DNA from 3 places in the Nocardioides xinjiangensis genome. Region 1 is predicted to be linked to each of the others. Evidence: predicted binding sites of a transcription regulator. Region 1 holds the regulator's gene; each other region holds the start of a gene.
What was found. Region 1 encodes LexA, which represses DNA repair genes until DNA is damaged. Its sites were predicted from a motif close to TCGAACANNTGTTCGA; they were not measured.
Positions count from the first base shown of each region.

Region 1 (9,640 bases):
ACCTGGTGGGTGGGTGGTGCTGACTTCTGCGGACCGCGTCCGCGGAGCTCTTCTCGGGGGGTGTTCGGAGTTGGTGGGCCCGGCAGGCAGCTTCCCCACTACCTGCCGGGCCGTCTGGGGGTCAGCCCGTCTGCGCGGCTGGCGCGGGCTGATCGTCGGCGGCTCGCTCGAGTCGCAGCATCTTGATCTCGGCGTCGAAGTCGTCGGCGGACTCGAACGCGCGGTAGACCGAGGCGAAGCGGAGGTACGCCACCTCGTCGAGGGCCCGCAGCGGGGCCAGGATCGCGAGGCCGACCTCGTTGGCGTCGAACTCGGCCTGGCCGCTCAGGCGCAGGGCGTCCTCGACCTCCTGGCCGAGGCAGGCGAGCTGGCCGTCGGTGACCGGGCGGCCCTTGCAGGCCTTGCGGACGCCGGCGATCGCCTTGTCGCGGTTGAACGGCTCCGTCGCACCCGAGCGCTTGAGCACCGTCAGCTGCATCTTCTCGACCGTCGTGAACCGGCGGTCGCACTGGGCGCAGGTGCGGCGGCGGCGGATCGAGCCACCGTCGTCGGCGACGCGCGAGTCGAGGACCTTGGTGTCCTCGTTCTTGCAGTACGGGCAGTGCACGGTGGCCCTCCTCTCGCGGCTTTCGGGCGCGCCTCACTCACCCTGCATAACGGGTCGGCGCCTGTGGATCTTCCTGTGGACATCTAGTCTGGACCTGTGCGGTGACATCCCCAGCCTGTGCACCAGATGTGGATAACTACAGCGGTGTAACTACTAGATGTAGTGGTAACCGTACGCCCCGGCCACGAGACTTGGCAAGCGAATGCCGTACCTCGGTGGATCAAATTCGCGGTGCAGGTAAAACTGCAGGTCAGTGGCTTCCCGGCGGGCGACGAGGCGGCGTGTCGCGCGTCTCTCCGGCGTCGTTGCCGCCCTCACTCAGGCCACATCCGACACAATGAGCGGGTGTCCACGGGGAAGCGAGCAGGGTCGCGCAAGGGCGCCCGTCCGCCTCGGACACTGAACAGGGCGGCGCTCGTCCTCGGCGCCGCCATCACCGTCTGCGTGGTGGCCTGGGGGTACCTCGTCTTCGCCGCCATCGACTTCGGTACGGCGGCGCGCGGAGGCAGCTCGTCGGCGTGGATGTTCATGGCCCTGGCCTGCCTCGGCGCGATCGCCTGCCTATTCACCGGGCTGCTGCTGGTCGCGCGGCTGATGCGGGCGCTGGGGATCACCTCGCCGCCGGAGCCCGCGGACGAGGCGCCCCGGCCGGTGGGCGGGAAGCGCGCGGCTCGCTGATCGTGGAGGATCCGAGCCACCTGGTGGCTCGGATCCTCCACCGTCCCGGTCATGGCGGCGTCCGGGCGGCGTCCTCGCGCGTCGCCTGCGCCGAGCTACGGCAGGACGAGCTGGGGCAGGGCTTCGACGACCTCGAGGCCCTGGGACGCGCCGACCACCGTCAGGGTGTCCGGGATGGAGATCCACTCGCCGCCGCCGATCCGGTACTCGCCGGCGTACGTCGTGTCGACGCGCACCGCCACCGCCCCGGTCCGAAGGTACTGGTGGGTGACGTCGAGGTCGGGGTGCGGCGCCCCGGGGCTGGAGGTACGCTCGGTCGTGCCGTCGCCGAAGACGTAGGTGTACTCCACCGGGTGGGCACGGATGTCGACTCCCTGGCCGGCCAGGGTGACGCTGTGGTCGACCGGGCGGTGGTCGGGTGTGTAGAAGTTCGTCTCGAAGTTCACGAGGGTCCTACCGCCGGTGGGCTGCACCACGAGCCTCGATGCCGGCCAGCCGTACCGTCTGAACTCGCGCAGGATCAGCTGGACGATGTTGACCTGGTCGACCTCCCGCCCCGGCACGCAGACATCTCCTACGTCAGTGCCGTCCATGTAGACGTCGTGCACGTAGCCCTCTTCGCCACCCTCGACGCACTCGACGTGCTCGACGCAGATGCCGCCGTTGCCGCACTGGATGGTGACCACCCACGTGTGGCCGTCGCCGGAGTTCGCGCTAGAGGAGTAGTCCGCGTACGTCCACACGCATTCAGCCGAGACGCCATCCATTCCGACCGCGAGACATGAATCAGCTTGAGCGGGCGCCGGGACGATGAGGACCGGACAAAGCGCCGCCAAGACGAGGAGGGCTATCGCGCGGGACATCACAAAATCCCGTAGTACGACACTGACCACTGGTCACTTCGACGTTTGAGAATCACGAGAAGAGTGGTTCTGCCTGCTGGCAGCACTTCAGGCTCGGCGCTGGGGCCGCGCTTGATGACAGTCTCAGGGAGGGTCTTGGTGACTTGGAAAGTCGGCGGCTTCCCTTTCCGGGACCGAATGCTGTTGATGGTCGAGCCAGCGAATTCGACCGTGCCATCACTTGCGTACACCTTCTCGACCGACTTCACGAAGGTTTTGCAGGCCTTGCATGAGTCCTCCACCAGAGCCTCATAGGTGGCGGTTTCCCCCGTCACCTGCATCTCGTCGCCGGCCTTGACCCAGCGCCGGATGAAGTCCTCCGGACTCTCCGCCTCAGGCGTCTCGGCCTCGACCGGAGTCGGGGTAGGCGACGAGCTCGACGGTTCGGGCATCTTCGGCGTCGGCTCCGTCGTCGGTTCGCCGTCCGAGCACCCGGCGATCAGCAGCGGGACCGCGAGGATGAGCGCCAGTGCGCGGCGTACGTGCATGTCGTGCCTCCCGAGAACAACGCCTGCACCACGAAACTACCCACCGCGGTGGCCGGTCAACCACCCTCGCAACCTCAGTTGTGGACGACGTCCGAAGATGCGCCGAGGGGCGGGCCCGCAGGCCCGCCCCTCGCCTTCCCCTTGGTCCACCAGCCGGGGTCGAAGCGGCTGGTGGAGGCCTCGCGCGTCAGTCGGTGGCGACCGGGACGCGGAGCTTCTGGCCGGCCGAGAGGCCGGCGGACTCGAGGGCGTTGAGCCGCTCGATCTCGCTCATCACGGAGCGGACGTCGCCGTCGGTCGCGATCTCGCTGGCGATCCCCCACAGGGTGTCTCCGGGCGCGACCTGGACGATCTCGGTCGGGGCGGGCTTTCCGGCCTCGTCGGTGCCGACGGCACCACCGGCGAGCATGAACGCCACGCCGAGGACCAGGAACAGCGAGGTCAGGAAGACGACCAGTCGGCCACGGCGGGTCAGGCGCACCGTCGAGCGGGCGCGGGCCGGGGTGACCGGGGTCCGGAAAGCGGGGGAAAGGCTGAGGGTGCTCATGGTGGCCTCCTGGGGAAGATCAGCCGTGGGTGTCTGTCGAGCGAATGTCTAGTCGGAGCCACCGACAGCGGCTTCTCGCCATCGGCGTCGAGCAGACGTTCGATCGAACGTGTGTACGACGTTAGAGCACCTGTTCGAACAACGCAAGCACCAGGTCGAACAATCGTTCGCCACGCGCCAAGCGCCCCGGCGCACGAAACTGATCGCCGGTCAGCAACGCACGTACGCCCAGCACCGATGCCAACCGCGACACGCGGAGTTCGAACAGGTGTTTGATCCCCTCCCGCCGACAGGACTACGGTGAGCACACCTGCTCCTGTCCCATCCGAGCCGCGGAGGGAGCCGGCAACCGTACTGGAGGAGCCCATGGCCAAGTCCGACGACAAGAACGTCATCGAGATGCCCGACGGACCCCCGGACGCCACCGGCCTGACCCCGCGCCAGCAGCGCGTGCTGGCCACGATCAAGGACTCCATCGAGTCCAAGGGATACCCGCCGTCGATGCGTGAGATCGGCCAGGCCGTCGGCCTCACCTCCTCCTCCAGCGTCGCCCACCAGCTCCGCGTGCTGGAGAGCAAGGGCTTCCTCAAGCGCGACCCCAACCGGCCCCGCGCCCTCGAGGTGTTCCTGCCCGAGGTGATGGCCGCGCGCCGCTCCATCTCGAGCGCAGACGAGACCAGCATCGACGAGACGGGCATCGGTGACGCCGCCCCGGCCGCGGTCAACATCCCGGTCGTCGGCCGGATCGCCGCCGGCGGCCCGATCCTCGCCGAGGAGCAGGTCACCGACGTGTTCCCGCTCCCGAAGCAGCTCGTCGGCGACGGCACCCTCTTCCTGCTCGAGGTCTCCGGCGACTCCATGGTCGACGCGGCGATCTGCAACGGCGACTACGTCGTGATCCGCCAGGAGCAGACCGCGACCAACGGCCAGATCGTCGCGGCGATGATCGAGGGCGAGGCGACGGTCAAGACGTTCCAGCGCAAGGACGGCCACGTCTGGCTGCTGCCCCACAACGAGGCCTACGACCCCATCCCCGGTGACAACGCCACGATCCTCGGCGTCGTGACCGCGGTGCTGCGCCGCGTCTGAGGCGTCGTACGCCGACCCGCGCGGCGGGCCCGCGGCGCCGCGCGGCCGCCGGTGTAGCCTCGCGCCGATGCCCGAGTCCGCCGTCCCCGACCCACTGGTCTTCCGCACGCGCCCGGGCAACCGCCGCCGGCTCGTGCCGGAGGCGCAGGCCGCGGTCGACCGGCTGGCCGCGGCGGGCGAGCAGTCCGCCTGGCTCAGCCCGCTGGCGTACAACCTGACGATCAGCCACAGCCACCGGTTCGTCTGGTACCGGGTGGCCAAGGTCGCGACGCGCACGATCCGCCACCACTGCGAGCAGCACGGCGTCAGCATGGACGTCGACCACGCGATGCGGATGCGCTACCCGCTCGCCAGCTTCGCCGACTACTTCACCTTCGCGTTCGTGCGCGACCCGCTGGACCGGTTCGTCTCGGCGTGGCACGACAAGGTCGTCGACCACAACTACTACGACTTCGACGCCGCGACCCACGAGCGGATGCAGACCGTCGAGGAGTTCGCCTACTGGACGGCTGCGCAGGACCTGTCCGCGGTGCCAGGGACCGACCAGCACCTCACGCTCCAGAGCCGGATGATCGACCTCAACCGGGTCGACTTCGTCGGCCGGCTCGAGACCTTCGACCGCGACTTCGCCGAGGTCTGCGAGGGCGTCGGCGCCCCCGCCGTGCCGACCGCGCCGCGGAACCAGACCGCCCCCGGCGGGCGCGACCGCCAGGTCTCCGCCGAGCTACGCGAGCTGGTGGCGACGATGTACCGCCGGGACTACCAGCTCTTCGGCTACGCGCCCTGACCGGGCTAGGCGGCGCCGAGCCGCGCGAGCGCCTGACGTACGAGCGCGGGGTCGGTGGTCGACCACATCGGCGGCAGGGACGCCTTGAGGAAGCGGCCGTAGCGCGCGGTCTCCAGGCGCGGGTCGAGCACGGCGACGACGCCGCGGTCGGACGTCGTGCGGATGAGGCGACCGGCGCCCTGCGCGAGCAGGAGCGCGGCATGGGTGGCGGCGACCTGCATGAAGCCGTTGCCGCCGGCCTGGTCGGCGGCCTTCTGGCGCGCCGACATCAGCGGGTCGTCGGGGCGGGGGAACGGGATCCGGTCGATGATCACGAGCTGGCAGGTGTCGCCCGGCACGTCGAGGCCCTGCCACAGCGACAGCGTGCCGAACAGGCACGTGTGCGGGTCCTCGACGAACTGCCTGGCGAGCTCCGGCAGCTGGGCGTCGCCCTGCGCGAGCGTCGTGAGGTGCGGCAACCGGGCCCGGACCGCCTCTGCTGCGGCCTCCGCCGCGCGGCGCGAGGAGAAGAGGCCCAGCGTGCGCCCGTCGAGCGCGTCGACGAGGTCGCAGATCTCGTCGAGCTGCGCCGGCCCCAGGCCGTCGCGGCCGGGCTGCGGCAGGTGGCGGGCGACGTAGAGGATCGACTGCTGGCCGTAGTCGAACGGCGACCCGACGTCGAGACCCTTCCACGGCAGCGCCGAGTCGGGGTCGGGGCTGGCGACCTGCGAGCCCACGCGCTCGGTCGGCTTGAGGCCCAGCGAGGTCGCGACCGCACCGAACTCGCCGCCGAGCATCAGCGTCGCGCTGGTGAAGACGACGGTCTTGTCGGTCAGCAGCCGGTCGCGCATCGGGCCCCACACCTGCAGCGGGGCGACGTGGAGCCGAGCCGGGAACCGGTCGCGCGCCTCCCCCAGCCACAGCACGTCGGCCTGCGAGCCCGCGGCCATCCGCTCGGCGTTGACGTACACCTCCTGCACCATGCCCTTGGCCTGCGTACGCCCGGCGTCGCCGTCACCATCGCCGCCGGACTCGCGCGGGAAGGCCGACAGGCAGGCGCGGGCCGCATCGCGCACCAGCACGAGCGCGTCGGAGAGCTGGGTCGACAGCTGGTCGATGCGGCCCGGCGGGGTCGCCTCGATGGCCTCGGCCAGCTGCTGCGCGGCGTCCTCGAGGTCGCCCGCGGGGTCGCCGTCGGCGCCGTCGGTCCAGCGCGACGCGCGCCGGGCGGCGCGCTCGATGTCGGAGACGCCGAGCTCGTCGGTGGCGGCCTGGGTGACACGGGCGGTCAGCTCGTGGGCCTCGTCGATCACGACCGTGTCGTAGTCGGGGATCATCGGCACCTCCTCGATCGCGTCGATCGCGAGGAGGGAGTGGTTGGTGACGATGAGGTGGCTGCGCTGGGCCTTCTCGCGAGCGAGCTCGGCGAAGCACTCCTGCCCGAACGGGCACTTCGCGGCGCCGAGGCACTCGCGGTGGTTGACCGACACCTGGCGCCACTCGCGGTCGGTGTGCCGAGGGGCGTTGTCCCGCTCGCCGCTGCCCCCCTGCTCGGACTCCTCCTCCGCCCACGCGCGCAGCTCGAGGACCTTCTCGGCCATCGAGCCGGTGGGGACGTCGACGAGGGCGCCCTGGTCGTCGGGGACGCCGGCGCGGATCCGGTGCAGGCAGGCGTAGTTCGAGCGGCCCTTCAGCACGGCGTACGACGTGTCGAGGCCGGGGACGTCCTTGACCGCCTCGACCAGCCGCGGCAGGTCGCGCTCGACGAGCTGGTGCTGCAGGGCGAGGGTCGCGGTGGCGACGACGACGCGCTTGTCGTGGAGCAGCGCGGGGACGAGGTAGCCGAGCGACTTGCCCGTGCCGGTGCCGGCCTGCACGAGGAGGTGGCGGCCCTCCTCCATCGCCTCGGCGACCTCGGTGGCCATCTGCACCTGGCCGTCGCGCTGCTGCCCGCCGAGGGCCGTGACCGCCTTGGCCAGCACCGTCGGGACCGGGGTGGTCACGGGCGCGGGGGCGGTGTCGGTCGCGGGCACCAGAGCACCTTACGGGGCGGCGCCGACAGCTCGGCGTACCGCGTCCACAGCGGGTGTCAGTGGTTCTTCTTGCGGCCGATCTGGCGCTCGATGCGCCGCTCGGGCTGGCCGAGCACCTTCGCGAGGAGCTTCACGCGGTAGCGGTAGGCGACCACGCCCAGGACGACGATCAGCAGGATCCAGAACATGCCAGGCAGCGTACGCCCCGGGACCTCACGAGGGTTGTGCGAACTTCCGGGGGTCTGCACGCCCCCGGAAGTTCGGAATCCCCCGCTTGAGCGGGGGATTCCAAAGCAAACCAACCGCTCAGACGACGGCGCCGGAGTCCTCGGGCGCGCGCTCGACCTTCTCCTTCTTGACCCGGCTCATCGGCCACTTCTCCTGGAAGTAGGTCACCAGCGGGGTGGCGGTGAAGATCGAGGAGTAGGTGCCGACGATGAGTCCGATCAGCAGCGCGATCGAGAAGTCGCGCAGCGAGTCGCCGCCGAGGATCGCGAGCGCGGCGAGGATGAACATCGTGCCGAGGCCGGTGTTGACGGTGCGCGGCACCGTCTCGACCGCGGCCTTGTTGGCCAGCGAGCTGAAGTCGTCCTCGGGCTTCGAGCCGAACCACCGCTCGCGCACCCGGTCGAAGACGACGACGGTGTCGTTGACGGAGAGACCGATGATGGTCATCGCTGCCGCCAGGAAGATGCCGTCGATCGGCTTCTGCATCCAGGCGAAGATGCCGACCACGATCAGCACGTCGTGGGCCATCGCGATGACGGCCGAGACGCCGAAGGTCCACTTGAACCGGAAGGCGAGGTAGAGCAGCTGGGCGAGGAAGGCGACGCCGAAGGCGATGAGCGCGTTGTTGCGCAGCTCCTCGCCGAGGGAGGCGCCGATCTGCTGGTCGTCGACCTTCGACACGTCGCCGCCGACCGCCGCGAGCTCGTCCTCGATCCGCTGCTCCTCCTCGTTCGAGATCTCGCCGGTGCGGACGGTGAAGTCGGCGGTGTCGGCGGTCTGCACGACGGCCTCGGGGAAGCCGGCGTCGGCCACGGCCTGGCGGGCCTGGTCGACGGAGATCTCCTCGGACAGGGAGTAGTCGAGCTGGCGTCCGCCGGTGAACTCGACACCGAGGTTGAGGCCCTGGGTGGCGATGCCGGCGATGGCGAACACGGTCGCCGCACCCGACACGGCCAGCCAGCGGCCGCGGTTCTTCATGATGTCGGGGTCCTTGCGGTCCAGCCAGGCCCGCACCTTGCCGACGTCGCCGAGGCCGCTGATGCCGGGCCGGCGCGAGACGCCCTTGTTGGAGACCGCGAGGTCGCACAGCACGCGGGCGATGATCAGCGCGGAGATCATCGACGCGATGACACCGATGGACAGGGTGACACCGAAGCCCTTGATCGGACCGGAGCCGAGGAAGAACAGCAGCCCGGCCGCGAGCAGCGTGGTCACGTTGGAGTCGATGATGGCGGTCCACGCCTTGTTGAAGCCGACCGCGAGGGCGCGGCGCAGCCCGGCGGACGGGTAGGCGGCGTACTCCTCCCGGGCTCGTTCGAAGACGAGGACGTTCGCGTCGATCGCCATGCCGATGGCGAGCACGAAGCCGGCGAGGCCGGGCAGCGTGAGCGTCGACCCGAGCCCGACGAGCATGGCATAGGCGAGCAGGGCGTACGACGCCAGCGCGATGGTCGCCATGAGACCGACGAGCCGGTAGACGATCACGATGAACAGGCCGGTCAGGATGAGGCCGATGATGCCGGCCTCGATCGAGGCGTCGATCGCCGCCTCACCGAGCGACGGGCCGACGAGGCGGTCGGAGATGGCGGTCAGCTCGAGCGGCAGGGCGCCGCCCTCGATGAGCGCGGAGAGCTCGCGAGCCTCCGCCGAGGTGAAGTTGCCGGTGATGTCGGTGGAGCCGCCGCGGATGCCGACGTTGCAGCCGACCCCCGTGTTGACCTCGGGCGAGGAGATGACCTCGTTGTCGAGCACGATCGCGATGCGGCGCTTGGGGTCGCCGGAGGGGTTGCAGGCGGCCTTGCCGGTGATGTCGGCCCAGGTGTCGCCACCCTTGCCGTTGAAGTCGATGGCCACGACCCACTCGACGCTCTGCTCGCGCTGCACCGCGCTGGCGCCGGTGATCTCCTCGCCCTGGATGACCGTCGGACCGACCTCGAGGGTGTCGCCCTGGTCGGAGGGCAGCACGAGGTTGTTCTTCTTGCTGGGCTCGGCGTCGGGCTGGGTGGTCGAGACGACCTCGTGAATGGTCAGCTTCGCCGTCGTGCCGATGCGCTCCTCGGCCTCCTGCGCCTCGGCGTCGTTGGTCACGCCGGGCAGCTCGACCAGGATGCGGTTCTCGCCCTGGCGGACCAGGGTGGACTCGGCGACACCGAGGGCGTCGACCCGGCCGCGGAGGACCTGCAGGGTCTTGTCGACGTTCTCCGCGTTGGCGGGCGTCTGCTCGGTCCCCTCGGCCTCGAAGACGAACTGCGCACCGCCGCGGAGGTCCAGGCCCAGGTTGGGCTTGACGTTGACGGCGAGC
Region 1 covers NZ_JAFMSW010000001.1:1,171,557-1,181,196, forward strand. The annotation lists gene nrdR (transcriptional regulator NrdR) at 122-607, opposite strand; gene J3P32_RS05500 (hypothetical protein) at 953-1,285, shown strand; gene J3P32_RS05505 (PKD domain-containing protein) at 1,381-2,028, opposite strand; gene J3P32_RS05510 (hypothetical protein) at 2,148-2,675, opposite strand; gene J3P32_RS05515 (LysM peptidoglycan-binding domain-containing protein) at 2,863-3,222, opposite strand; gene lexA (transcriptional repressor LexA) at 3,589-4,311, shown strand; gene J3P32_RS05525 (sulfotransferase family 2 domain-containing protein) at 4,379-5,098, shown strand; gene J3P32_RS05530 (ATP-dependent DNA helicase) at 5,104-7,110, opposite strand; gene J3P32_RS18115 (hypothetical protein) at 7,167-7,298, opposite strand; gene secD (protein translocase subunit SecD) at 7,417-9,640, opposite strand, start outside.

Region 2 (9,640 bases), 240 kb from region 1:
GCCAGCACCGCCCACGCTCCGAGCACCCATCGGCGCGCGCGGTACAGCCGACGTCCCAGGTCCTCGAGCACGGCGGCACTGTAGCCCGGCGGCACCCTTATGACGATCGGCGGACAAAAGTTGTTCACAAACCGTCAGATACGACCTAGGGTGAGGGGCGTCACATCCTTCCCGGTGCTCCGTCACCGGGGTCGCGAGAGGTCATACCCCAGGTGTCGAAGTCCCCCTCCCTCTCCCGCCCACGACCGGCCCGAGGCCGTCGTCGCGCGGGTGCCGCCATCGCGGCCACCGCGGTGGCCGCCAGCCTTGCCGCGGTGATGCCGAGCGCCGCCGCCGCCGTGCCGCCGGGCGACGAGCCCGGCCTCACGATGCGGGCCTTCCAGCTCGGCCAGCCGATCTCCGAGCTGTGCACCCTCAAGTCCGGGCAGACCCCCAACGTCGACCTGCTCAAGCCGACGATCGACTGGGACGCGCCCGCCGACTTCGGCGGGCTGCAGGACAACTTCGTCGTGGAGGCGCTGGCCAACCTCAGCGTCGAGACGACGGGCGCCTACCAGTTCCGGATGACCAGCGACGACGGCTCGCGCCTCACCATCGACAGCACCGAGGTCATCGACCACGACGGCCTGCACGGCGACACCGCCAAGACGGGCACCACCACGCTGACCGCGGGCACCGTGCACAAGCTGCGCATCGACTACTTCGAGGCGGGCGGCGGCGAGCGACTGCTGCTCGAGTGGATGCCGCCCGGGGCGAGCACCTTCTCGGTGGTCCCCACCTCCGTGCTCAGCACCGAGGCCAACGTCACCCGCGTGACCGCGCCCGGCTTCAAGCAGTGCGAGGGCCAGAACGACTCGGAGGGCGACGGCCTCCAGCTCGGCTCGGTCAACCCGGCCTACGACCTGGTCAACCTGCGTCCCAACGGCTTCGAGCCCCAGGTCACCGGCCTGGAGTGGGACGGCAGCGACCTCCTCGTCCTCACCTGGGGCGGCAACGGCAACGACCAGGGCAACGTCGAGCTCGGCGAGCTCTACCGCCTCAGCGGCGTCCAGGGAGCGGACTCCCCGGCTGACGTGACGCACACCAGGATCGCCTCCGGCCTCAAGGAGCCGCAGGGCATCTCGGTCGTGGACGGCGAGATCTACGTCTCCGAGAAGACCGGCCTGATCAAGCTGACCCAGAAGAACGCCCAGGGCGTCTACGAGGGCAGCGTGGAGATCGCGAAGTACCCCTTCGACGGCAACTTCCACGAGTTCGGCTTCGGGATGCTCTACAAGGACGGCAAGTTCCACGTGAACCTGTCGGTCTCGATCAACCTCGGCGGCGCGACCACCGTCCCGCAGGGCTCCCACGACCGCGGCACGCACATCACCATCGACAAGGCCACCGGCGCCATCGACTACGTCGCGGGCGGTCTCCGCACGCCGCACGGCATGGGCTGGGGTCCCGCGGGCGAGATCTTCGTGACCGACAACCAGGGCGGCTGGCTCCCGGCCTCCAAGCTCATCGAGATCAAGCGCGGCGAGTTCTACAACCACTTCACCACCGAGCCCGACGGCACGCCCGGTCGCTTCGACGACCAGCCCGTGACCAAGCCGGTGCTGTGGATGCCGCAGAACGAGATCGCCAACTCCCCGAGCACCCCCGTCGTCGTCGACGCGGGCCCGTACGCCGGCCAGATGTTCATCGGCGACGTGACCTACGGCGGCCTCCAGCGCGCCGACCTCGAGAAGGTCGACGGCCGCTACCAGGGCGCCCTCTTCCGGATGACGCAGGGCCTCGAGGCCGGCGTCAGCCGCGTGCTCAAGGCTCCGAACGGCTCGCTGGTCATCGGTGGCCTCGGCGCCGGTGGCAACTGGGGCCAGACCGGCAAGCTGCGCTACGGCCTGCAGAAGCTCGACCTGAGCGGCAAGACGCCCTTCGACATGAAGTCGATGGACGTGGTCGAGGGCGGCTTCGAGATCGAGTACACGCAGCCGCTCGCCCCGGCGACGCTGCAGGACCTCGCGTCGAAGTACCAGCTCAAGCAGTGGCGCTACCGGGCCACCGCGCAGTACGGCGGCCCCAAGCTCGACGAGGAGTCGCTCGCGGTCACCAGCGCGACCGCCAGCGAGGACGGCCGCACGGTCACCCTGCAGGTAGACGGGATGAAGCCCGACCGGGTCGTCCACCTGCGCTCGCCGCGCCCGTTCCAGTCCGCCACCGGCGAGACGCTGTGGAGCACCGAGGCCTGGTACACCCTGAACAGCTACCCCGGCTACGTCGAGGCTGAGCCGGAGCCCGCTCCGGACGGCATCTACGAGCTCGAGGACGGCGAGCTGTCCGGCACCGCCGGCATCGACACCGAGCACGCCGGCTACACGGGCTCGGGCTTCGTCGACGGCATCCAGACCGTCGGGTCCGGCAGCGCGGTCACCGTCGTGGCGCCGCGGGCCGGTTCGTACGACCTGCAGATCCGCTACGCCAACGGGCCGAACCCGCAGCCCAACCAGACCAAGAAGATGAGCCTCTACATCGGCGACGAGCGTCGGCAGATCTCGCTGCCGCCGTTCGCCGACTGGAAGACGTGGGGCACGTTCACCACCCGGGTGACGCTGCCCGCGGGCGCGACGCGCGTCGAGATCGCCTACGAGACCGGCGACGACGGCCACGTCAACCTCGACCACGTCAAGCTCGTCGACCCGACCGGCGGTCGCGTCGAGGCCGAGGCCGGCACCATCACCGGTGACCGCAACCGGGTCCAGACCGAGCACGCCGGCTACAGCGGCACCGGGTACGTCGGTGGCTTCGAGGTCGACGGCGCGTCCGTGACCTTCGACGTCACCGCGACGGCGGCCGGCTACCACAACGTGAAGCTCGGCTACGCCAACGGGCCGAACCCGCAGCCCAACCAGACCAAGGTGATGTCGGTCTACGTCAACGGCGTCTTCGCCAAGAAGCTGTCGCTGCCGCCGTTCGCCACGTGGAAGGAGTGGGGCTCGGTCACCGACCAGCTCGAGCTGCGGGCCGGCGCCAACGTCGTCAAGATCCAGCGCGACGCCGGCGACAACGGCAACGTCAACATCGACTACCTCGACCTCGGTGCCCGTGAGGCCTGCGCTCCCGGTCAGGTTCCCAGCGCCGACGACGAGTTCGACGGCACCACGCTCGACACCTGCCGCTGGAGCACGATCCTGAACAAGACGTCGACCGGCGTCGCGGTGGCCGGTGGCCAGCTGCGGATCAACGCCCAGGCCGGCGACCTGTCCGGCGGTGCGGTGGACGCGAAGAACATGGTCCTGCAGAACGCGCCCGCCGAGGGCCCGTGGGCCGCGACCACGCAGCTCACGATGACGGGCACGGACGACTACCTGCAGGGTGGTCTGGTCGCGTGGACCAGCGCCACGAACTACGCCAAGTTCGTCGCGATGGAGAAGCCGGACGGCGACTGGGTGCTCGAGCTGGGTCGCCGCATCAACGGCGACATGGTCTACACCAACGCCGACCTGCCCGACGGCGCCGCTCCGGACGACCTGCAGCTGCAGATGGTCTCGACCGGCACCGCGATCCAGGGCCGCTGGTCGGTCGACCAGGGCGCGACGTGGCAGTCGATGGGCGCGGGCTACCCCTCCACGGGGCTGGTCGCACCCAAGATCGGTGTCGCCGCCTACAACGGCACCGGCAGCCAGGTCGGCGCGTTCGACTGGTTCCGCGTCAGCGACGAGGTCGTCGTCGAGCCCGACGCCTGCGAGGCCACCACGGCCGACCCGGGCTACCGGACGCTGTTCGACGGCACCGCGGAGAGCCTCGAGGACTGGAACATGGCCGGCCCCGGCGTGTTCACCCGTGAGGCGGACTGCACGCTGAAGACCAACGGCGGCCTCGGCCTGCTGTGGCACTCCGAGCCGCTCGAGGGCGACTACTCGCTGCAGCTGGACTGGAAGCTCGTCAAGGACGACAACGGCGGCGTCTTCGTCGGGTTCCCGAACCCGGGCACCGACCCGTGGGTGGCCGTCAACCAGGGCTACGAGATCCAGATCGACGCCACCGACGACCCGGACAGCACGACGGGTGCGATCTACAACTTCCAGTCGGCCGACCTGACCGCGCGCGACGCCGCGCTCAAGCCGGTGGGCCAGTGGAACCACTACGAGATCAAGGTGGAGGGCAAGCGGATCCGGATCTACCTCAACGATGTCCTGGTGAACGACTTCACCAGCACCGACGAGAACCGGTTGAAGTGGCCGTCCTACATCGGTCTGCAGAACCACGGTGGCGGCGAGAGCGTCTTCTACCGCGACGTCCAGGTCAAGGAGCTCGCCGACCCGGAGAACGTGCCGGCGACGGTGACCGTCACGGCGCCCGAGCAGCTCCAGACGGGCAAGAAGGCGCAGGTCGAGGTCGCCGTGACGTCTGCGGCACAGGAGACGCCGACCGGTGAGGTGGTGCTGTCCGTCGACGGCACCGACCTGCCCGCCGCGACGCTGAAGGACGGCAAGGCGACCTTCGAGGTCGGCCCGTTCGCTGCCGGACGGACCGTCGAGCTGGTCGCGAAGTACGCCGGAGACGTGGCGCACGACGCGGGCCAGGGCAAGGCCCAGGTCAAGGTCGTGACCCCCGCGCCGGTCCCGACCCCGCCGACCAACCCGCCGGCCGACGCGCCGTCGGTGAAGGTCAAGGGCGAGAAGGCCGACGCGACGCCCAACCGTCGCAAGGCCAAGCTCACGGTCCGCTGCGGAACGGTCGGGTGCGAGGGCAAGGCGGTCCTCCGCACGCGTGGGAAGGACGGCAAGCGCCTCGGCGCCGGGACGTTCGACCTCGACTCGCGTGAGAAGGACAAGGTCACCCTCAAGCTCACCAAGCGGGCTCGTGCCCTGCTGGGCAAGAAGGCGACCGTCAAGGCCGTGCTCGTCGTCCGGTTCGAGGACGGCGGCACCCAGCGGGTGAGTGTGCGGCTGACCCGCTGAACCTCCGGGTGGTCGGGCGCTGACCTGCTGCGGTCAGCGCCTGACCACCCGGACCACGCAGTCCCAGGCCGTACGACGCACCTCTCCGCCGTGGCCGTCGTCCGCGGTGACCTGACGGGCGACGCGCTCGGCGCGCACCACCTCGACGTCGAGGCCGGCCAGGTCGGCCACGACGTCCTCGGCCGTCATCAGCACGGCCGGGTCCCGGGGGCCACCGGTGCCCTCCGTGAGGTTCGTCGCGTCGTGCGCCACGAGCAGCAGCGTCCCGCCGATGCGCAGGCTCTCGACCGCACCCCGGACAGCCCGGCGCCGCTCGTCGGCCGGCAGCTGCAGGTACGCGACCACCACCAGGTCCACCGGCGCGGACGGGCGCCAGGTCGTCGCGTCGGCGCAGACCCACGTGACGTCCGGCGCCGCCGGCCCGAGGTCGGCCGCGAGCCGGGCGCCCTTGTCGAGGGCGACCTGGGAGAAGTCGACGGCGGTGGCGGACCAGCCGCGGCTCGCCAGCCAGATCGCGTTGCGACCCTCCCCGGCCCCCAGGTCGACCGCCGTGCCGGGTGTGAGGTCCGCGAGCTCGGCGGCCACGAGCTGGTTGGGCTCGCGCGACCAGACCAGGTCGCTCGCGGCGTACCGCTCGTCCCATGCGCGTGCGTCCATGCGCCCAGCCTAGGACGGCGCTCGAGGCCCGGCGCTCGCTCGCCCCGGCGACTCGGCAGCGTGTTCGAAAAGAGTTCTCCACAGATGCGTTCGGGCAGGTCAGGTTGTCGGTGGGGTCTGGGAGACTGGACGCATGTCCACCACCACCCCGGCTGCTGTTGATCGGCCCTCGAGCCGTGCGGTGCTGGATCGTGCGGTGGCCGCGGTGGAGTTGCGGCGGCGGGCCGACGTGGAGGTGCTGGAGGCGGCGTTGGCGTGGGCGCACGCCCACGTGCTGGCACCGGACACCGATGACGACCTGGTCGCGGGGTGGCGGCCGGACACGGTCCCGGCGGTGGGGAGCGCTGCGGGGTTGTTCGGGGAGCGGGCGCTGCCGGTCGCAGGTGCGGGCACACCGCGGGTGGCGGAGTTCGCGGTGATGGAGCTGGCGGCGGTGCTGGGGGTGTCGCACGAGGCGGCGTTGGCGCTGGTGGGTGACGTGCTCGACCTGGCCCACCGGCTGCCGCGGCTGTGGGCGCTGACCCGTGGGCTGCGGGTGCCGGTGCGGCTGGCGCGGGAGGCGGCGCGGGTCTCGCGCGACCTGGACGTGGTGGCGGCGGGGCATGCGGACCGGCTGCTGGTGTGGCAGCCGCGGCGGTTGAACCCGCACCGCATCGCGGTGCTGGTCCACGAGGCGCGGTTGTACGCCGACCCGGACCGGGCGGTCGCCGACCACGACCACGCGTTGGCGGCACGGCGCGTCGAGGTGCACCACGACGACGGCGCCCCGGGCACGTCGGCGGTGTTCATGACGCTCGACACCGCCGATGCGGTCGCGTTCGACCACACCGTGACCACGATGGCCGCCACGATGCGCTCCCTGGGCCACCCCGGCGCGCTCGGGGTGCGCCGCGCGCACGCGGTCGGGGTGCTCGCCGACCCGCAGAAGGCACTCGACCTCCTGAGCGCCGCGGACGTCGCGGACCCCGACCGCGCCGTGGATCCTGACACCGACCCGGCGCTGTGCGTCGCCGAGGAGGCGGCCTACGAACCCGCCACCCCGTTCCGACGCCCCACCACCAGCGGCAGCGGCGGCGGAGACAGTCAGGGCAGCGAGCGGGGCGAGGTGCGGCTGGTCGTGCACGTCACCGACCGCGACCTCCTCGACCACCAAAGCATGGGCACGGGGATGGGCACGGGGGTGGGCACAGTCAGCCGTGGTGTGGCGCGGTGTGACCGGCTCGGCCCGATGCTCCTGGACCGGCTGCGGTCGTGGCTGCTCACCGCCGGACAGGTCACCGTCACCCCGGTGCTGGACCTCGACCCGCACACCACCGCCGTCCCCGCGGTGGACCGCCACGACCCACCCCCACGCATGGCCGAAGCGGTCCGGCTGCGCGACGATACCTGCGTCTACCCCCACTGCGGCCGCCCGTCGCAGCGCTGCGACCTCGACCACATCACCGCCTACGTCCCCCTCGACGACGGCGGACCACCGGGCCAGACCCGCCCCGACAACCTGGCACCGCTGTGCCGGCGTCACCACCGCGCCAAGACCTTCGCCGACTTCACCTACCACCGCCAGCCCGACGGCTCCTATCACTGGACCTTGCCGTCCGGACGCACCGTCACCACCGACCCACCCCACCGACGACCCCAACCGCCCCGCTGAGCCCGACACCCACCCCGTGATCGGGCCACCGGCACGCCCGGTCGAGCGCAGCCCGGTCGCGGTTCGGGCGCCGTCGGCGTCCGAGGCCCTCAGCTTCGAGGTACAAGCCCGCGGGGGAGTCGCTTCGGCGCCGAGGCCATGGCTGTGGGACGACAGCCGGACGACACATCGGACGCCACACCGATTCGACGGGCGCGCGCTGTCGCCGCCCGCGGGCGGGGAGCGGCCCGGTGAGCGATCAGCCGCTCAGGGACATCACGACGGCGGTAGCCAGAGTGCACGCCGGCACCCGCGCGGCGCGACGACCGGCGCCCGGGCGCATGCAGGCCGCTCCCGCGGGTAACCGGTCGGGCATCCGACGACCCGAGAGGACCGACATGACCCAGGACGGCTCCGAGCAGCTCGGCAGGCTCGACGACGACCAGGAGGCGGCCGAGCCGTCGTCCACCTCCGAGTGGGCGGCCGCGCGCGGCGAGTACGACCCGGCCGAGGGATCGCCGGCCGGAGGCCACCCGACCGGCGAGGACTTCCCCGACGAGGCGGTGCGCTACGACGATCCCGAGGAACGGCGCCGGTCCGAGACGGCCGACGGCGAGGACCTGGAGGACTGAGGCGGGGGAGGCGGGGTCGCCCAGCGGGCTAGCGCCGCACCCACGCTCCGGCCCGCATCACGCGGACGACCTCGAGCGCGTCGTCGAGCACCACGAGGTCAGCCCGCCGACCGGCCTCCAGCGCGCCGACGTCGGCCAGGCCCCAGGCGGCGGCCGGGGCCGTGCTCGCCGCGTGCACGACGTCCAGCAGCGGCAGGCCGGCGGTGCGGACGGCGAAGCGCACGGCCGCGTCCATGGTGAGCGTCGAGCCCGCGATCGCGCCCGTGCCGCCCTCGGATGCGAGCCGGGCCACGCCCTCGCGCACCTCGATCGCCATGGGCCCGAGGCGGTAGTCGCCGTCCGGAGCGCCGGCGGCGGCCATGGCGTCGGTGACGAGTATGCAGCGCCCCGGCTTGGCGGCGAAGACCGTGCGCAGCACGGCGGGGTGCAGGTGGACGCCGTCGGCGATCAGCTCGACGTCGACCGGGGCGTCCAGCAGCGCGCCCACCGGGCCGGGGTCGCGGTGGTGCAGCGGGCGCATGGCGTTGAAGAGGTGGGTGCCGAGGCGGGCGCCGGCGTCGAGGGCCGCGCGGGTCTCGGCGTACGTCGCGTCGGTGTGCCCGACGGCGACGACCACGCCCGCGGCCTCGAGACGGCGTACGGCGTCGACCCCGCCGGGCAGCTCGGGCGCGAGGGTCACCATCCGCACGGCGCCGTCCCCGGCCGCGAGCAGCGACTCGATCGCCCCGGGCTCGGGGTCGGCCAGGGAGCCGGGCTGGTGGGCGCCCGAGCGCTGCGGGCTCAGCCACGGTCCTTCGAGGTGGATGCCCGCGAGCCGGCCGTCGTCGACGAGGGGGGCGAGCTCGCGCAGGGCGGCCGCCATCCGGGCGGGCGTGTCGGTCACCAGGCTGGCCGCCATCGACGTGGTGCCGTGACGAAGATGGGTGTCGGCCACCACCTCGGCCGCGTCGGCCTTCCCCGAGTCGAACGACGCGCCCCCGCCGCCGTGGACGTGGAGGTCGATGAAGCCGGGGGAGACGGTGACGTCACCGAGGTCGACGTCGGAGGCGCGCGGCGGAGCCCCCTCGCCCACCTCGACGATCCGCTCGCCGCGGAGGTGCAGCCACCCCGGCGCGAGGATCCGCGCCGGGGTGACCACCTGTGCTGCCGAGACGATCACGTCAGGCGTTGTCCTGCTGGAGGACCGACCCGTCAGTGGCGGCGTCGTCGTCCTCGCGACCCGGCGTCTTGAGGTTCCACTTGCGGATCACGAACCGGAAGAGGAAGTAGTAGACGACCGCGTAGCCGAGCCCGATCGGGATGATCCACAGCGGCTTGGTCGCGATGCCGAAGTTGAGGACGTAGTCGAACAGGCCCGCGGAGAAGCCGAATCCGTCCTTGATGCCGAGGGCGTTGACCAGCGCCAGCGAGGTGCCGGTCAGCAGGGCGTGGATGACGTACAGCGGGAACGCCACGAACATGAACGCGAACTCCAGCGGCTCCGTGACGCCGGTGAGGAACGCGGTCAGCGCCGCCGACAGCATGATGCCGCCGACGAGCTTCTTGTTCTGCGGCTTGGCCTCGTGCCAGATCGCGATGGCGGCGGCCGGGAGCGCGAACATCATGATCGGGAAGAAGCCGGTCATGAAGGCGCCGGCGGTCGGGTCGCCGGCGAGGAAGCGCGCGATGTCGCCGTGGTAGGTCTCACCGCCCGAGGTGTACTCGCCGAAGATGAACCACGGCGGGTTGTTGAGGATGTGGTGCAGGCCGAGGGGGATCAGCAGGCGGTTGATGGT
Region 2 covers NZ_JAFMSW010000001.1:929,054-938,693, reverse strand. The annotation lists gene J3P32_RS04470 (MMPL family transporter) at 1-71, opposite strand, end outside; gene J3P32_RS04465 (family 16 glycoside hydrolase) at 318-4,946, shown strand; gene J3P32_RS04460 (SAM-dependent methyltransferase) at 4,980-5,603, opposite strand; gene J3P32_RS04455 (HNH endonuclease signature motif containing protein) at 5,737-7,254, shown strand; gene J3P32_RS04450 (hypothetical protein) at 7,632-7,865, shown strand; gene nagA (N-acetylglucosamine-6-phosphate deacetylase) at 7,894-9,024, opposite strand; gene J3P32_RS04440 (PTS transporter subunit EIIC) at 9,026-9,640, opposite strand, start outside.
Region 2: J3P32_RS04455 (HNH endonuclease signature motif containing protein) is a predicted target of LexA. The motif match lies at 5,656-5,671, and genes of this name have one in related genera.

Region 3 (9,640 bases), 1.7 Mb from region 1:
AGGTCATCGACCACGCCACCCCGCGCACTGTGACCGAGGGGGACCGCGCGCTCTACGGCGCGATCTACCCCACCCGGTTCGCGGTCGGGTCGTCGGCTGACTTCGCCGCGTCGGTCGGTCTCGCGCCGCACCCGGTCGAGGAGCTCGTGGGCTTCCACGTCGCGTTCGGCAAGACCGTGCCGGACGTGTCGCTGAACGCGGTCGCGAACCTCGGCTACGCCGAGTGCCGCTTCCACGTGCCGGTGGTCCCCGGCGACACCCTCCGCACCCGGTCGGAGGTCATCGGGCTCAAGCAGAACTCCAACGGCAGGACCGGCGTGGTCTGGGTGCGGTCCACCGCGACCAACCAGCGCGGCGAGGTCGTCGTCGACTGGGCCCGCTGGGTCATGGTGCACAAGCGCTCCGCGGACTCGCCGGCGCCGGAGACGGTCGTGCCCGAGCTCGCGCCGATCGTCGCGGCCGAGGACCTCGTCGTGCCGTCCGGCCTCGACTTCACGGCGTACGACGTCGCGGCCGCCGGCGCGCCGCACCGCCTGGGCGACTACGAGGTGGGGGAGCGGATCGACCACGTCGACGGCGTGACGCTCACCGACGCCGAGCACATGATGGCCACCCGGCTGTGGCAGAACACCGCCAAGGTGCACTTCGACACCGGGGCCCGCCCCGACGGCCGCCGGCTCGTCTACGGCGGCCACGTCATCTCCCTCGCCCGGGCGCTGTCCTTCAACGGTCTCGCGAACGCGCAGCTGGTCGCCGCGATCAACGCCGGCGCCCACGTCGCCCCGGCGTTCGCCGGCGACACCGTCCACGCGTGGTCGGAGGTCCTCGACGCGGCCGCTCTCGACGCGCCGGGAGTCGGTGCGCTGCGGCTCCGGCTGGTGGCGACGCGGGGCCGCGACGAGTCCATGACGCTGCGCGAGGAGCGGGCGTACGTCGACGGGGTGCTGCTCGACCTCGACTACTGGGCGCTCGTGCCCCGCTGAGGCCCGCCGGTCGGCTCCGCCCGTCAGCTCCGCCCGGTCAGTCGTCGGACGGCGCGCCGCACGGCGGACCGCGGGGCGGACTCCTGCGCCGGGTCGGCGCGGGTCACCGCCGGGGGCCGGCGCGGCGACGTGCGCGTCTCGAGCTCGGTCGCGATGGCGTCGAGCGCGTCGTCGAGCGAGTCCGGCGCGGGCCTGTCGAGCCGCGCCAGGACGGCGGTGGCGGCCGAGCGCACCTCGTCGTCGTCCACCTCGTCCGGCGTCCGTCCCTCCCGGGGGGCGGCGGGCAGCAGGTCGTCGAGGTCGCCGACCACGTCGTAGGAGCGCCTGCGCAGGTCGGCCACGATCCCGTCGGCGCGTGCGCGCACCCAGGCGGCGTGCTCGCCGGGGAGCACGAACGGCTCCGGCCGGGCGCTGCCGGCCAGCACGTCGCGGGCGAAGCGACCCTTGGCGTAGCGGGTGAGCTCGAGCGTCCGGCGCTGGCGGGGGATCCGCGCGTTGACCCGGCGCAGCAGCTCGGCCTCGACGATGCCGAGCGAGTCGTTGGGCAGTCGCGGGTCGGTCGAGAGGTCGTCGACGTCGACGTCGAGCACGTGGGCGGCTCGTCGCCAGAGCTCGTCGCGCGGAGCGCCCGGGGGCGGCACCGTCACGACGTGGACGCGCTCGGGGGGCAGTCCGACCGTCCAGCGGTCGAGGATCGCGGGGACGTCCTGGTAGCGCCAGAACTTCCGGTCCGCGGCGCCGTCGCGGACGGCGTCGAGGAACGCGCCGTAGGGCTGGCGGGCGCCCTGCTTGACGCGTTGCTGCCACGCCGAGGGCAAGACCCGCGCGAGGTCGCGCACGGTGAGCACGAGGTGGACCTCGTCGGCCGCACCCGACACCTCGGCCAGCGCGCGCCGGGCCGCCTCGGGTGGGGAGTCAGAGAAGTGCTCGTGGCTGATGAGCACGTCGTCGTGCCACTTGCCCGCCTGCTCGAGCATCCGCTGCCACGCGCCCCGCTCCTCCGTCGAGAGCCTGCCGACGAGGGCGTCCATGCCCTTGACGACAGCTGCGGCGAGGAAGTGCTCGCGCATGACCGCGCCCGGCAGCAGCAGCCCTCGGTGGCGCAGGGTCTCGTGGTGCTGCCACCACAGGTCGTGGAGGTACGTCGTGCCCGACTTCGCGGTGCCGACGTGGAGGAACACGCGTCGGGCCATGCGGCGACCCTATCGCCGGCGCCCACGACGGGGCGGCAGACTCCTCCCGTGGCCTGGGATCGCGAGCTCTCCTCCGACGTGAGCAGGACGGCGTCGCGGGTCGTGCGCTCCTCCGCCTGGCCCGTCTGCTGCGCGAGCCCGACCGCTACCGGTCCGAGCTCGGCGACGCGGTGTACGACGCGATGCTGGCGGCGTCTCGCTGGGAGGTGCACCGGATGACGGGCGGCCTGGCCAACCGCGTCGACGTGCTGCGCAAGCCATGGCCGCGCGGGTAATCCCCTCGACCCGGCCCGACCGCTTTGGCAGGGTGGTGGCTCCGACCCTCACCAAGGAGGAGCCCATGGCCGACAAGGACGCCAACGCCGACCTCAAGGCGAAGATGCGCGAGGCCCTCGACCGCAAGAAGGGCCACCACCATCCCGACGACAGCGCAGCGGCGCGCGAGAAGGCCCACGGCTCGGAGGTCGGCGACCGCAACGTCGCCAAGCCGATGCACCGCCGCAAGTCCGGCGGGGGCGGCGTCTGACGCTGTCAGTCGTCACGTCCCACCGGCGACGGCGGGCCGCGTGAGGGACGTCATGGTGAGCGGTGTGGCGGGCCGGCCGGTCGTGCGTGGCAGACTCGCGGCATGTCCTCCGGCGGCCCCGACTCCTCTGGTCCCGAGCTCTGGATCGTCCGTCACGGCGAGACGGAGTGGAGCCGCGACGGACGGCACACCTCGACCACCGACCTGCCGCTGACCGAGGCCGGTGAGCAGGCCGCCACCTCGCTCGCGCCGCGGCTGGCCGAGGTGGCGTTCGACCTCGTCCTGACCAGCCCGCGCCAGCGCGCCCGACGTACCGCCGAGCTCGCCGGCTTCGCCGACGCGCAGCTCGACGAGGACCTCGTCGAGTGGGCCTACGGCGACTACGAGGGCGTCACGACGGCCGAGATCCGCGAGCAGGTGCCCGGCTGGACGGTGTGGAGCCACGCGTCGCCCGGTGGCGAGACGGCCGAAGGGGTGTCCGCACGGCTCGACCGCGTGGTGGCCCGGGCGCGCGAGCACGACCGGACGCTGGTGTTCGCCCATGGTCACTCGCTGCGGGTGCTGACGGCGCGGTGGCTGGAGCAGCCCGCCGAGGAGGGCCGGTTCTTCAAGCTCGACACCTCGACGATCTCGGTCCTCGGCTACGAGCGCGAGCACCCCGCGCTGCTGCGGTGGAACAGCTGACGTGCGCATCGACCTCCACACGCACTCCTCCGCCAGCGACGGCACCGACACCCCGGGCGACCTGGTGCGCGAGGCGGCTGCCGCCGGGCTCGACGTCGTCGCGCTCACCGACCACGACGCCATGTCCGGGTGGGCCGAGGCGCAGCGGGCGGCGGACGAGGCCGGCATCACGCTCGTCCCGGGCCTCGAGATCAGCACGACGTTCCGCCACCGGGGGGTCCACCTCCTCGGCTACCTGCCGGATCCGGCGTACCCTCCGCTCGTCGCCGTCCTCGACCGCATCCTCGCGGGCCGCACCGCACGCACGCCCGCGATGGTGGCCGCGCTGCAGGCACGCGGCATCGCGATCACCGAGGACGACGTACGCCGGGAGGCGGGTGGCTCCGTCGCGGCCGGTCGCCCGCACGTCGCCGACGCGCTGGTGCGCATGGGGATCGTCGCCGACCGCACCGAGGCCTTCCACGTGCTGCTGAACCCGGGCCGCCCCGGCTACGTCGACCGCTACGCGGTGCCGCTGGAGGAGATGATCCCGATCCTCACCGCCGCCGGGGGCGTCGCCGTCATCGCCCACCCGTGGGGCCGCAGCGGCGGCAGCGTGCTCGACGAGCCCGCCCTCGCCTCGTTGAAGGAGCTCGGGCTCGCCGGGATCGAGGTGGACCACCAGGACCACAGCCCTGCGTTCCGCGCGCGCCTGCGGTCCATCGCCGCGGACCTCGACCTCGTCGTGACGGGGAGCAGCGACCACCACGGCCTCGGCAAGGTCGACCACGACCTCGGGGTGAACACGACGGACCCCGAGCAGTACGAGCGGCTGCTGTCCCTCGCCGGCCGGCCGCTCGGCGGCTGACGTGCCCGACCGGATCCTCGTCTACGGCGTGACGGGGAGCGGCAAGAGCACCGCGGCGCTCGCCATCGGTGCCCGCACCGGTCTCCCGGTGACCCTCGTCGACGAGCTGACCTGGCTGCCGGGCTGGGTGCCGGTCGAGCAACCGGTGCAGCGCGCGGTGTTCACCGAGATCGTGGCAGGGGAGCGGTGGGTGCTCGACTCGGCGTACGGCGCGTGGCTGGACGTCGTGCTACCGCGGGTGCAGCTGGTGGTCGGCCTCGACTACCCCCGCTGGCTCTCGCTGGGGAGGCTGGTCCGCCGAACCGTCACGGGCGCCGTCACCCGCGAGCCACGCTGCAACGGCAACGTCGAGTCCTGGCGCAACATGCTCGGCCGGCGATCCATCATCCGGTGGCACTTCCAGTCCTTCGCGCGCAAGCGCACCCGGATGCGGGCGTGGGCCGCCTCGGCGGACGGGCCCGAGGTGCTGCTGTTCCGTCGTCCGCGCGAGCTCGAGGCGTGGCTGGCCTCGCTGGGGGACGAGCGTCCGGTGGCCGAGTAGGCGCGCGTCGCGGCAGTGCCTGCCGACGCTCGTGCGCTGGCTGTTGTTCATCTCAGTACTCCGATCGGTCAGCGTCGCCGTCGCCGTCACCCGCCGGTTCAGTGAGGGAGGGTGTGGGTACCCGTCGCGGCCACGACGCCCGGCGTGCCGCGCACGGACCGAACACGTGCTAGCCGACGCGTGCGACTGTTCGAAAAGAGTTCTCCACAGAGGTGTTCGGGCAGGTCAGGTTGTCGGTGGGGTCTGGGAGACTGGACGCATGTCCACCACCGCCCCGGCTGCTGTTGATCGGCCTTCGAGCCGTGCGGTGCTGGATCGTGCGGTGGCGGCGGTCGAGGTGCGGCGGCGGGCCGACGTGGAGGTGCTGGAGGCGGCGTTGGCGTGGGCGCACGCCCACGTGCTGGCACCGGACGCCGATGACGACCTGGTGGCGGGGTGGCGCTCGGACACGGTTGCGTCGGTGGGGAGCGCTGCGGGGTTGTTCGGGGAGCGGGCGCTGCCGGTCGCGGGTGCCGGGACGCCGCGGGTGGCGGAGTTCGCCGTGGTGGAGCTGGCGGCGGTGCTGGGGGTGTCGCACGAGGCGGCGTTGGCGCTGGTGGGTGACGTGCTCGACCTGGCCCACCGGCTGCCGCGGCTGTGGGCGCTGACCCGTGGGCTGCGGGTGCCGGTGCGGCTGGCGCGGGAGGCGGCGCGGGTCTCCCGCGACCTGGACCCGGTGGCGGCGGGGCATGCGGACCGGCTGCTGGTGTGGCAGCCGCGGCGGTTGAACCCGCACCGCATCGCGGTGCTGGTCCACGAGGCGCGGTTGTACGCCGACCCGGACCGGGCGGTCGCCGACCACGACCACGCGTTGGCGGCGCGGCGCGTCGAGGTGCACCACGACGACGGCGCTCCTGGCACGTCGGCGGTGTTCATGACGCTCGACACCGCCGACGCGGTCGCGTTCGACCACACCGTGACCACGATGGCCGCCACGATGCGCTCCCTGGGCCACCCCGGCGCGCTGGGCGTGCGTCGCGCGCACGCGGTCGGGGTCCTCGCCGACCCGCAGAAGGCACTGGACCTCCTGAGCGCCGTGGACGTCGCGGACCCCGATCGCGCCGTGGATCCCGACACCGACCCGGCGCTGTGCGTCGCCGAGGACGTCGCCTACGAACCCGCCACCCCGTTCCGACGCCCCACCAGCGGTGAAGACAGTGAGGGGGGTGAGGTGCGGCTGGTCGTGCACGTCACCGACCGCGACCTCCTCGACCACCCGGGCAGGGGGACGGGCATGGCGATGGGGAGCCGTGGTGTGGCGCGCTGCGACCGGCTCGGCCCGATGCTCCTGGGCCGGCTGCGGTCGTGGCTTCTCACCGCCGGACAGGTCACCGTGACCCCGGTGCTGGACCTCGACCCGCACACCACCGCCGTCCCCGCGGTGGACCGCCACGACCCACCCCCACGCATGGCCGAAGCGGTCCGGCTGCGCGACGATACCTGCGTCTACCCCCACTGCTCCCGCCCGTCACAGCGCTGCGACCTCGACCACATCACCGCCTACGTCCCCCTCGACGACGGCGGACCACCGGGCCAGACCCGCCCCGACAACCTTGCGCCGCTGTGCCGGCGTCACCACCGCGCCAAGACCTTCGCCGACTTCACCTACCACCGCCAACCCGACGGCTCCTACCACTGGACCCTGCCGTCCGGACGCACCGTCACCACCGACCCACCCCACCGACGACCCCAACCGCCCCGCTGAGCCCGACACCCACCCGGTGATCGGGCCACCGGCACGCCCGGACCTGCCGACGAGCGAGTCGTCTGCTCGGCGAGCGCAGCCCTGGCGACACCGCGGCCGTGCGAAGCGATGTTCTCCACTGCAAGCAAACCTCTAGCCTCTGAACATGGACAGCCGGTTCGATGACGCAGTGCTGGCGGGTGACGGCTTCCGCCTCAGCCCTCTGGGCGAAGGCGACGTCGAGGACGTCACCTCGGCATGTCGTGACGAGACCACCCAGCGATGGCTACCGCTTCCGAAGCCGTACACCGCTGACGCAGCGCGTGGGTTCATCCAGGAGATGGCACCCGAGATGCACACGAGCGGCGCGGGTCTCGTGCGACGGATCGAGATCGCTGGGAGGCTGTGCGGCGTCATCGACCTGAAGAACACCGACTGGCTCGTGCGTCAGACCGAGATCGGCTACTGGGTCGCGCCCTGGGCGCGAGGACGCGGGCTGGCGGGCAAGGCGTCCCGGGTCCTGTCCGACTGGGCCATGTCTGACCAGGGCATGGCGCGGGTCGTGATCCAGTGCGCCACCGGCAACAAGGCTTCGCAGAAGGCGGCTGAGTCGGCCGGGTTCATCCACGAGGGCGTCGCGCGGTCGGCCGGACTCGTTCACTCCGGAAGGGTCGATCTCGCCGTCTACAGCAAGATCGCGTCGGATCTCCACCTCGCGTAGGCATCGCATCGCCGCGTCTGTGCGTGCGTTCGTGCCGATGGCGTGCCACGTGGTAGGAACCCACGGCCCCATGTCGTCCTCCTGCCTCCTTCTGGGTCCTGCACGCACCGCCTGCCGGACCCCGCTCGTGCACGACCCGCCGCGAAGGGGCCGCCAGGGTCCATACTGACCGACATGGAGGGTGGGGCCGGGCGCGAGACGTCTGTGTTCCGCGCGGCCGCGACCGACGGACACCATGCTGCCGCCTCACGCGACCAGCTGTTGTTCGCGGCCATGCACACCTCGCCGGACGCCTTCGTCGTCCTCGACCACGAGGACCGGGTCGAGTGGTGGAACCGCGCGGCGGAGCGGCTCTTCGGATGGTCGGTGGAGGAGGCGGTCGGGCAGCCGCTCACCGACCTGGTGGTGCCGGAGCCGTACAAGGCGGCCCACGACGAGGGGCTCCGGCGCCGCGCGGCCGGTGGGCGTCCGCGGCTGGGAGCCGACCCCGTGCAGGTCGAGGCCGTGTGCCGGGACGGCCGCCACATCCTCGTCGAGCTGAGCGTCGGCGAGCTGGAGTGGGACGGTGGTCCCCGGTTCCACGCCTTCATCCGTGACGTGACCGACCGGGAGTCGGCTCGGACGGCGCTCGAGCTCAGCGAGAACCGCTTCCGGATGGCGTTCGAGAACGCGCCGGTCGGCATGCTCCTGACCGAGGTCGGGGACGCCGACTTCGGACGCGTGATCTCGGCGAACCCGGCGGCTGTGAAGATGCTCGGCTACTCGCAGGAGGAGCTGTGCTCCATGTCGTGCGGCGAGATCACGCACCCGGACGACGCGCGCCGCGACGCCCGGCTGGTTCCTCGGCTCCTCAATGGTGCAGTCGACAAGCTGCAGTACGAGAAGCGCTTCATCGGTCGCGACTGCCGACACGTCTGGGTGGCGTTCAGCGCCACCGTCGTGCGCGAGGTCGACGGCTCGCCGATCCACAGCATCCACCAGCTCGTGGACGTCACGCAGCGACGCTCGGCCGCGCAGGAGCTCGTCCGGCTCAACCGTGAGCTGCGCCGGGCCAACGAGGAGCTGGCCGCGGCGAACGCCGAGCTCGACGGCTTCAGCGCGGCCGTCGCCCACGACCTGCAGAACCCGCTGACGGCGATCGCGATGCACGCCGACCTGCTGGCGGAGTCGGAGGGGGAGCGTGCCACGGCGCTTCGTGCCGCCGCGGCGATCGCCCGCGCCGCACGGCGGATGAACTCTCTGATCGAGGGCCTGCTGGCGTACTCGCGCGCCGAGGGCGCCGCGCTGCGCCGCGAGGAGGTGGACCTCGACGCCTTGGTGGACGACGTCGCGAACGAGCTGGCCGTGCTGTCCGACCGCCCTGTCCGCGTCACCCGCGACGACCTGCCGTCGCTGCACGTGGAGGCGATCCTCTTCCGCCAGGTGGTGTCCAACATCATCGGCAACGGCCTCAAGTACGTGGCGCCCGGAGTGGTGCCCCACGTGCACGTCAGCGCCGAGAAGGACCCCGCGACGCACGCGTGGACGCTGCGCTTCGCCGACAACGGGATCGGCGTCGCGCCCGAGTCGAGGGAGCGGGTCTTCGAGGCGTTCCACCGCGAGGCGACGGCGTACCCCGGGACCGGCATCGGGCTGGCGACTTGCCGACGGATCGTCGAACGGCACGGAGGCAGGATCTGGATCGAGGGCGGGACGGCGGGCGGGACCGTCGTGTCCGTCCGGCTCCCCGTCGACGGGGACGCATGAGCCCGTCGCCGGCTCCTCGCCGAGGTGCTGCGCGCCGGCGGCCGGCCTGCGTCAGTCCGGCCGGCCGTGGCGGGCGACGTGCTCGGCCGCGACCTCGCGCAGCTTGACGTTGGTGTGCTGCGACTGCGTGGCCAGCACGGCGAACGCCTGCTGCGCGTCGAGGCCGCGCCGGGCCATGAGCAACCCGACCGCCTGGCCGATCACGCGTTGCGACTGCATCGCCGTGCGGAAGTTCTCGAGGTCCGAGCTGGCCTGCATCCACGCGGCGTGCAGGTCCTGGGATCGGGCGTAGAGGTCGCTGTCCGCCTCGTCGAGCGACGGCACGACCTCGAGCTGGCGCCCTGACCGGACCTGCATCCACTCCGTCACGTCGGTGACGCGGTGGAGCAGCAGCGCGACCTCGCCGTCCTCGTCGAGGACCGGCACGTTCACCGGGCTCCACCACCGCTCGACGAAGTCGCCGGTGTTGGGGTCGAGCAGGTCGTACTTCTGCACGGGCATGGGGTCGGGCGCCTTCGTCGCCAGGACGCGCTCGAGCGAGGCCCGGAGGTTGCGCACCCCCGTCGCGGCCGGGTCGCCCGGGTTGTCCGGGAACACCTCGAAGACCGGCCGGCCGACGATGTCCTCGCGCCGCGTGCCCGTCACCGCCTCGCGCGCCCGGTTCATCCCGACGATC
Region 3 covers NZ_JAFMSW010000001.1:2,828,886-2,838,525, forward strand. The annotation lists gene J3P32_RS13320 (MaoC family dehydratase) at 1-983, shown strand, start outside; gene J3P32_RS13325 (hypothetical protein) at 1,007-2,176, opposite strand; gene J3P32_RS13330 (DUF5302 domain-containing protein) at 2,517-2,702, shown strand; gene J3P32_RS13335 (histidine phosphatase family protein) at 2,805-3,386, shown strand; gene J3P32_RS13340 (PHP domain-containing protein) at 3,388-4,233, shown strand; gene J3P32_RS13345 (P-loop NTPase family protein) at 4,235-4,774, shown strand; gene J3P32_RS13350 (HNH endonuclease signature motif containing protein) at 5,034-6,518, shown strand; gene J3P32_RS13355 (GNAT family N-acetyltransferase) at 6,664-7,218, shown strand; gene J3P32_RS13360 (sensor histidine kinase) at 7,393-8,964, shown strand; gene J3P32_RS13365 (ANTAR domain-containing protein) at 9,016-9,640, opposite strand, start outside.
Region 3: J3P32_RS13350 (HNH endonuclease signature motif containing protein) is a predicted target of LexA. The motif match lies at 4,933-4,948, and genes of this name have one in related genera.